3 regions of the Dactylosporangium sp. NPDC005555 genome follow, and region 3 is predicted to be linked to each of the others. Evidence: riboswitches for the same ligand, from Rfam matches in the RefSeq annotation. Region 3 holds a riboswitch; each other region holds the start of a gene.
What was found. Region 3 has a riboswitch for cobalamin ahead of ABZS58_RS29970 (VWA domain-containing protein). Riboswitches for the same ligand answer to the same signal wherever they lie in the genome.

Region 1 (2,255 bases), on a different contig from region 3:
CAGCAGTAGCAGGACCAGCACCTTGATCCGCCTCGGCCGGGCGGGCCCCGCCGCCGTCATCTCCGTCACGTCGGCATTGAACCATCCGCGACCCCGGTGGACGGGGCCGCGCGGATGAACGGACGTGGATAGCATGCGCGGCGTGGACGCGCTGAAGGCACACCGGGCCGAGCTGGAGCACCTCGCCGGCGACGACGTACTGCTGGCGGCGGTGCACTGCCAGAAGGCGTTCGGCGCCGAACGGCTGCAGCGCTCGCCGCGGGAGATGGAGCAGCTGCTCGCCGCCCTGCCGCGCGGGGTGAGGGACGCGGCGGCGGCCGCCTACCGGGCCGAGCCGGAGCCCTCACCCGAGAAGGCGTGGGAGCGGGTCGTCGCGGTGCTCGTCGGCGCCGACTCGGTCATCCGGCTCGACGTCGAACGCGCGATCGGCGGGTCGGCCGTCACCGGCGGGGACGACTCGTGCGCGGCCCGCCTCGACCGCGGTATCCGCGACGCCACCATGGTCCACTGCGTGGTCACGGACCGGCGGCTCGTCCTGGCCGACATGACCGACGACCTGCGCGGCTTCCGGCTGCGGGCGGAGGTGCCCCGGGGGGCGGTGCTGCGGGCCCGCCGCGAGGGGAGGTTCCTGCAGCGCGGCCGGGTCGTGATCGACTTCGCCGACCTGTCGCAGCTGGCACTGCTCACGGGCGTGTTCCTCACCCGCCGCGCGGACGAGCTCGTCGCGGCCCTGACCGGGGGCACCCCGCGGTAGGCGTCGACCGCCCTGCCCGCGAGAAGTTGATCACCTTCGCGTTTCGCCGCACCCCCGCTGATCAGCACCGCAGGGGTCCGGCGGGGGTCGCTTCGATTGACACACCGGTACGCCGTCCGTACCGTCCGAAACGAAACGTGACAGTGAACGGAAGCCGGTGCAAGCCCGGCACGGTCGCGCCGCTGTAACCACGCACCCGTGGGAGTCAGACCCGGCCACTGTCACGACAACGCTCGATGGGACGCGAAATCCCGCAGGAGGCTGCACAGATGGCATCGATCTCGGCTCTTCCCACCCCGGTCGCCGCGCCGGCCCCGATCCCGCTGCGGCAGATCCTGCCGTGGGCGACGTTCGGCGTCGTGCTCGCCGTCGTCCTGCTCTACTTCGTCGGCGCCGAGCAGGGCATCACGTCCGTCATCGCCGGTGAGACCGTGCACGAGTTCGTCCACGACGGCCGGCACCTGCTCGGCTTCCCCTGCCACTGAGACGGGGAAGCCGACATGCTCAACGCCCGCACCCTCCTGGTCCGCGGGATGATCGCCGGCGCCGTCGCCGGGGTCGCCGCGTTCCTGTTCGCCTACCTGTTCGGCGAGGGCCCGATCAACGACGCGATCGCGTTCGAGGAGGCCCACGCCGCGCCGCTGCCCGCCGGTGAGCACGAGCACGAGCTCGTCAGCCGCGGCGTGCAGAGCACCGCCGGTCTTGCCACGGCCTCCGTCGTGTACGGGGTGGCGCTCGGCGGCCTGTTCGCCATCGTTGTCGCGATCACCCTCGGCCGGATCGGGCGGATCAGCGCCCGGGCGACCGCCGGGCTCGTCGCCCTCGCCGGGTTCGTCGGGGTGGCGCTCGTGCCGTTCCTGAAGTATCCGGCCAACCCGCCGGCCACCGGCAACCCGGACACGCTGCAGCAGCGCACCGGCCTGTTCTTCCTGATGATCGTCATCGGGGTCGCGACCGTGATCGGCGTCGCCGTCGTGACCCGGTCGCTGCAGGCCCGCTACGGCACCTGGAACGCCGCGACGGCGGCGGTCGTCGGTGGCGTGGTCGTCGTCGGTATCGCGATCGCGCTGCTGCCTGCGGTCAACGAGGTGCCGGACGGGTTCGCCCCGATCCTGCTGTGGAAGTTCCGCCTCGCCTCGCTGGGCACGCAGGCGGTCAACTGGGCCACGCTCGGCCTGCTGTTCGGGTACCTCACCGAGCGCAGCCAGCGTGCGGCGACCGCGGTCGCCGCGCAGCCGGTCGCCGTCTGATCCTGTGGTCTCCACGTGCGGCGGGGCCGTCGGGCTCCGCCGCACGGCCACTTCTCAGCACCATCGAATTAGGTTAGCCTAACCTGGAGTTCGATCTCCGAGGAGGCGACCGTGTCGACGGACGAGATGCAGGCGGGGCCGTTCTCCACCGCGGTGCGCACGCTCACCGGCGGCGTGCACCGCGACGCCGAGCGGTCCAGGTTCCTCGACGACCTCGTCGCCGGGACGCTGCCGCTGACCTGCTACGCCGC
Region 2 (2,255 bases), on a different contig from region 3:
AGGGCCCGGTTGCGGGCGACGGTGGTGAGCCACGCGCCGGGCCGGTCCGGGACGCCACCGGCCGGCCAGGAGCGCAGCGCCCGCGCGAACGCGTCCTGGACGCATTCCTCGGCGAGGTCGAGGTCACGGGTGACGCGCACCGTCGCGGCGAGCACCCGGGCCCACTCGCGACGGTGCACCTCGGCGATGCCCACCGGTGGCTCGGCGGTCACCCGTGGTCCGGACGGTCGTGGTCCACGATCGGGCGGATCTCGACGCCGCCGTGGCCGGAGGCCAGCTCGGGCAGCATGGAGGCGGCGGCGATCGCGGCGTCCAGGTCGGCGGCGTCGATGACGTAGAAGCCGCCGAGGGCCTCCTTCGCCTCCAGGAACGGACCGTCGGTGATCATCGGGCCGCCGCGCAGCGTGGTCGCCGTCGTGGACGGCTCCAGCTCGTGCCCGGCGAGCACGGTCGCGGCGGCGCTGAACGCCCGGTGGCCCTCGCCCTTCTCGTGCCGCTCCTGCTCGGATTCGGCGTCCCAGCGCTGCTCGTCGCCGTAGATGAGGATGAGGTACTTCGCCATGGTCCGTCCTGTCTGCTCGGGGACTTTCTACCCTGACGACGATCGGCGCGGCGCCGAATTCGACAGGTGGTCCCGCGCGTTCTCCGGTGTGCGGCTACCAGCGGTCGTGGTGCACCGCCTCCGAGAGCGGGGTCCGCCGCCGCCAGCCGTGCCGTTCGAGGTCGGGCACCGTCTCCAGGTGCGTCACCGGCCCGAGGCACAGCCACGCGACGGGCCGGACACCGTCGGGGATGCCGAGCAGGTCCCGCACGAACGGCTCGCGGTAGAACGACACCCAGCCGACCCCGAGGTCCTCGGCGGTCGCGGCCAGCCACAGGTTCTGGATGGCGAGGCAGACGGAGTAGAGCCCGGCGTCGGCGATCGCGTGCCGTCCGAGCACCGCCGGTCCGCCGCGGCAGGGGTCGTACGTGACGACCACCGACAGCGTCGACTCCAGCACCCCGTCGATCTTGATCCGGGCGAAGGTCGCGGCCGCCGGCCCGTCGAGGGTCGCGGCGAACGCGTCCCGCTCGGCCCGGACGTGCGCGTGGAACGCGGCCCGCAGGCCGGGGTCGCGGACGAGGACGAAATCCCACGGCTGCGACAGCCCGACGCTCGGCGCGGCGTGGGCGGCGCGCAGCACGCGGTCGAGGACGTCACCGGGGATCGGCGCGCCGGTGAACTGGCCGCGCACGTCGCGGCGGCGGTGGACGACGTCGTACAGGTCGGTGCTCATGAGGGCAGGCTCCCGCTGCTCAGGCCGCCCCTGCGGACGGCCGGTGACCGCGAGGCCGGTCTTCGGACTCTCGGATCAACGCCTGCACCGTCCGCCTTCCCGGCCCTCGGGCCAGTGACCGCGCACCGCGAGGGCGCGCCTGGACGGCAGCTCCCCGATCACCGCGGCGGGCCCGTGCCGGATTCACACCGGCTTCCCGATTCTCCCCGGTCGCCTTCCGGCTTCCGGGGCACCTCGCATCAGTTCATGCCGCCTGCGAGCTTACGGCGCCACGGTCCGGAAGCCGGCACCACGGCGTTCCTTCGGCGACACGTCACCGACGGTCCGCGGCGCGCGTCCGCTGTGGGCGACGACCTCGACCTGACGGCCGCGATCAGCCTGCCAGCGGGACCTCGTGTTCTACTTACTCAACGACCCGGGATCCCTCGATCGAGGACGGCCGGTCGAGCAACGCGAAAAGCAGGGCGAGCGCGGCGAGGCCCAGGCACAGGGCGGCGCCGTCGGCGAGGGCCGGTGCCGGCCCGCCGGACGTGGCGGCGGTCGCCAGGAAGATGCCGCTCACGGCCGCGATGCTGACGCTCGCGGCGAGCCGCTGCGACAGCTGCAGCAGCGCCGCACTGAGCCCGTTCACCCCCGGTGGGGCGTGGGACAGGGTCAGCGCCTGGTTCGGCGCGATGACGAACCCGCCCGCCGCGCCGATCACGAACTGGCTCGCGGCGAGCGCCCACACCACCGGCCCGGCCGGCAGGACCTCGACCGCCGCGATCGACGCGGCGATGCTCGCGACCGCCACCCCGAGCGCGACCGTGGTGCCCCGCCGCCGCAGCCCCGAGGTGAACGCGGACGTGAGCGCGAACCCGACGGCGCTCGGCAGGGCGATGGCCGCGGCGGCGAGCGGCGGATGGTGCAGGCCGTCCTGCAGGTACAGCGACAGCACCAGATTCAGCGCGAGGGTGGCGCCGAAGTAGCACATGGCGA
Region 3 (2,255 bases):
CGTCCTGGTCGTCGTCCAGGTCGTCGAGCTCATGGTTGAGGATCTCCTCCAGGCGCTCCTGGTCGGCGCCCGGCGGGTCCAGAGGGTCGCGGCGGCGCCGGTGCGGCAGCGCGAGCCGGGCGGCGTCCCGCAGGTCGTCCTTCGTCACGACCGTCCGGCCGTGCCAGGCCGCCAGGGCCACCGCGGTGCGGGCCACGACGATGTCGGCGCGCAGGCCGTCCACCCGGTACGCCAGGCAGATCCGCGCGATCCGGTCCAGCTGCCGGTCGGGCAATGTCACCGCCGGCAGCACCCGCCGCGCGCCGGCGATCCGGGCGGCCAGGGCCGCGTCCTCCTCCGTGTACCGCGCCGCGAAGGTGCCGGGGTCCAGCTCGTACGCCAGCCGCCGCCGCACGACCTCGGCCCTGGGCGCCGCGGTGGAGGGCGCGGCGACGCCGACGACCAGGCCGAACCGGTCGAGGAGCTGTGGGCGGGGCTCGCCCTCCTCCGGGTTCATGGTGCCGACGAGGAGGAAGCGGGCGGCGTGCTTGACGGAGACGCCGTCGCGTTCGACGTGGGCGCGGCCCATCGCCGCCGCGTCGAGGAGCAGATCGACGAGGTGGTCGGGCAGGAGGTTGACCTCGTCGACGTAGAGGACGCCGCGGTGCGCGGCGGCGAGCAGGCCGGGCTCGTAGGCCTTGACCCCGTCGCCGAGGGCGCGCTGCAGGTCGAGGGTGCCGACGACCCGGTCCTCGGTGGCGCCGACGGGCAGCTCGACCAGCGCGGACCGGCGCCTGGCGGCGGGCGCGTCCAGGGAGTGCGGGCCGTCCGGGCAGGACGGGTCGGGGGCGGCGGGGTCGCAGGCGAAGCGGCAGCCGGCGACGACGTCGACCTCGGGCAGGAGGGTGGCGAGGCCCCGCACGACGGTCGACTTGGCGGTGCCCTTCTCACCCCGCACGAGGACCCCGCCGATCGCCGGCGACACGGCGGTGAGCAGCAGGGCGAGGCGCAGGTCTGGCAGGCCGACCACGGCCGAGAACGGATACGGCGACGTCACGGGCACTTCCTTATCGAGCGGGTCCGCGCCCACTGGGTCAACAAGCACGAGCGGCTGGAGTGTCTGACTCCCGGAGCGCCGCCGTGGCCCGTGCATTGGACCGTGACTCCCCGGTCACAGTGGCGGGACCGTCCCAGACTCGCACTGGGTTCCTCCCTGTGGCCGCTCGGGGTTCATCGTGTCCCACGGCTCCCAGTGACGTCAACGTGACCCAAATCCTTCGGGCCGGGCGCGACCGGCCGAACAGATGACGTGGGGGCGGGCTCATCGCACCGGGCGCCGGCGGACCCGCGTGGCGTCCTGACACGCGTGCGCGGCGTGATGGACGCCGTCCTGCGGCCCGTCCTGTGTCTCGTCCTGAGCGTGGGACTGCTGGTGGCGTCGGTGCACCGGGTGCTGCCGCCGCTCGCGCCGGAGACCAGCGTCGCCCCGCCCGGGACCAGGGCCATGTGGCTGTGGGAGCGGGAGCCGCCGGAGACCGTCGTCGCCTGGGCGACCGCCCACTCGGTGTCGACGATCTTCGCGTACTACGACCCGCGCGCCGACGTCACGGAGCTGACCCGGCTCCGCGCGCTGTGCGACGACGCCGGGATCACGCTCGACGCGCTCGGCGGCGAGCCGGCCTGGACGACCGACCACGCGGCCGCGCTCGCCTGGGCCCGTGCCGCCGCCGCCACCGGCCTGTTCCGGGGGCTGCACGTCGACGTCGAGCCCTACCTGCTGCCCGCCTGGCAGCAGGAGCAGGCGGTGCTCGTACCGCAGCTGCTGCGGCTGCTCGACGAGCTGGCGCGGATCGGGCCGCCCCTCGAGCTGGACGTGCCGTTCTGGCTGCCCACCGTGCAGGTCGGCGGGGAGAATCTCGCCGACGCCGTGCTCGCCCGGGTCGACGGCGTCACGGTGATGAGCTACCGCAACACCGCCACCGGCGGCAACTCCATGCTCGGCGTCGCCGACGACCTGCTGCGACGCGCCGGGAAAGCGGCGAAACCGGCCCGGCTCGGCGCGGAGACGCAGGCGCTCGGCGACTGCGCCTACTGCACCTTCCACGGCGGCACCGGCAGCGCCATGCGGGCCACGCTCAGCGACGTCGACCGCGCGGCGCAGCGCTACGCCGCGTTCGAGGGAATCGCGGTGCACCAGTACGTCACCTGGATGGCGCTCACCGGGTAGCTCAACACGCTCCCCGCGCCGCCGATCTGGCAGACGTCACCAAGTCCCG

Region 1: it holds a riboswitch for cobalamin, as region 3 does, so the genes downstream of both, ABZS58_RS12930 (CbtB domain-containing protein) here and ABZS58_RS29970 (VWA domain-containing protein) in region 3, are expected to answer to the same signal.
Region 2: it holds a riboswitch for cobalamin, as region 3 does, so the genes downstream of both, bluB (5,6-dimethylbenzimidazole synthase) here and ABZS58_RS29970 (VWA domain-containing protein) in region 3, are expected to answer to the same signal.

Annotation. Positions count from the first base shown of each region.
Region 1 is NZ_JBEXDG010000009.1:115,416-117,670, reverse strand. Features, by position in the region: gene ABZS58_RS12940 (hypothetical protein) at 1-69, opposite strand, end outside; gene ABZS58_RS12935 (hypothetical protein) at 143-754, shown strand; cobalamin riboswitch at 854-986, shown strand; gene ABZS58_RS12930 (CbtB domain-containing protein) at 1,024-1,239, shown strand; gene ABZS58_RS12925 (CbtA family protein) at 1,255-2,004, shown strand; gene ABZS58_RS12920 (biliverdin-producing heme oxygenase) at 2,116-2,255, shown strand, end outside.
Region 2 is NZ_JBEXDG010000004.1:82,597-84,851, reverse strand. Features, by position in the region: gene ABZS58_RS06300 (sigma-70 family RNA polymerase sigma factor) at 1-155, opposite strand, end outside; gene ABZS58_RS06295 (YciI family protein) at 209-562, opposite strand; gene bluB (5,6-dimethylbenzimidazole synthase) at 657-1,277, opposite strand; cobalamin riboswitch at 1,313-1,529, opposite strand; gene ABZS58_RS06285 (MFS transporter) at 1,681-2,255, opposite strand, start outside.
Region 3 is NZ_JBEXDG010000030.1:104,520-106,774, reverse strand. Features, by position in the region: gene ABZS58_RS29970 (VWA domain-containing protein) at 1-1,036, opposite strand, end outside; cobalamin riboswitch at 1,071-1,218, opposite strand; gene ABZS58_RS29965 (hypothetical protein) at 1,346-2,206, shown strand.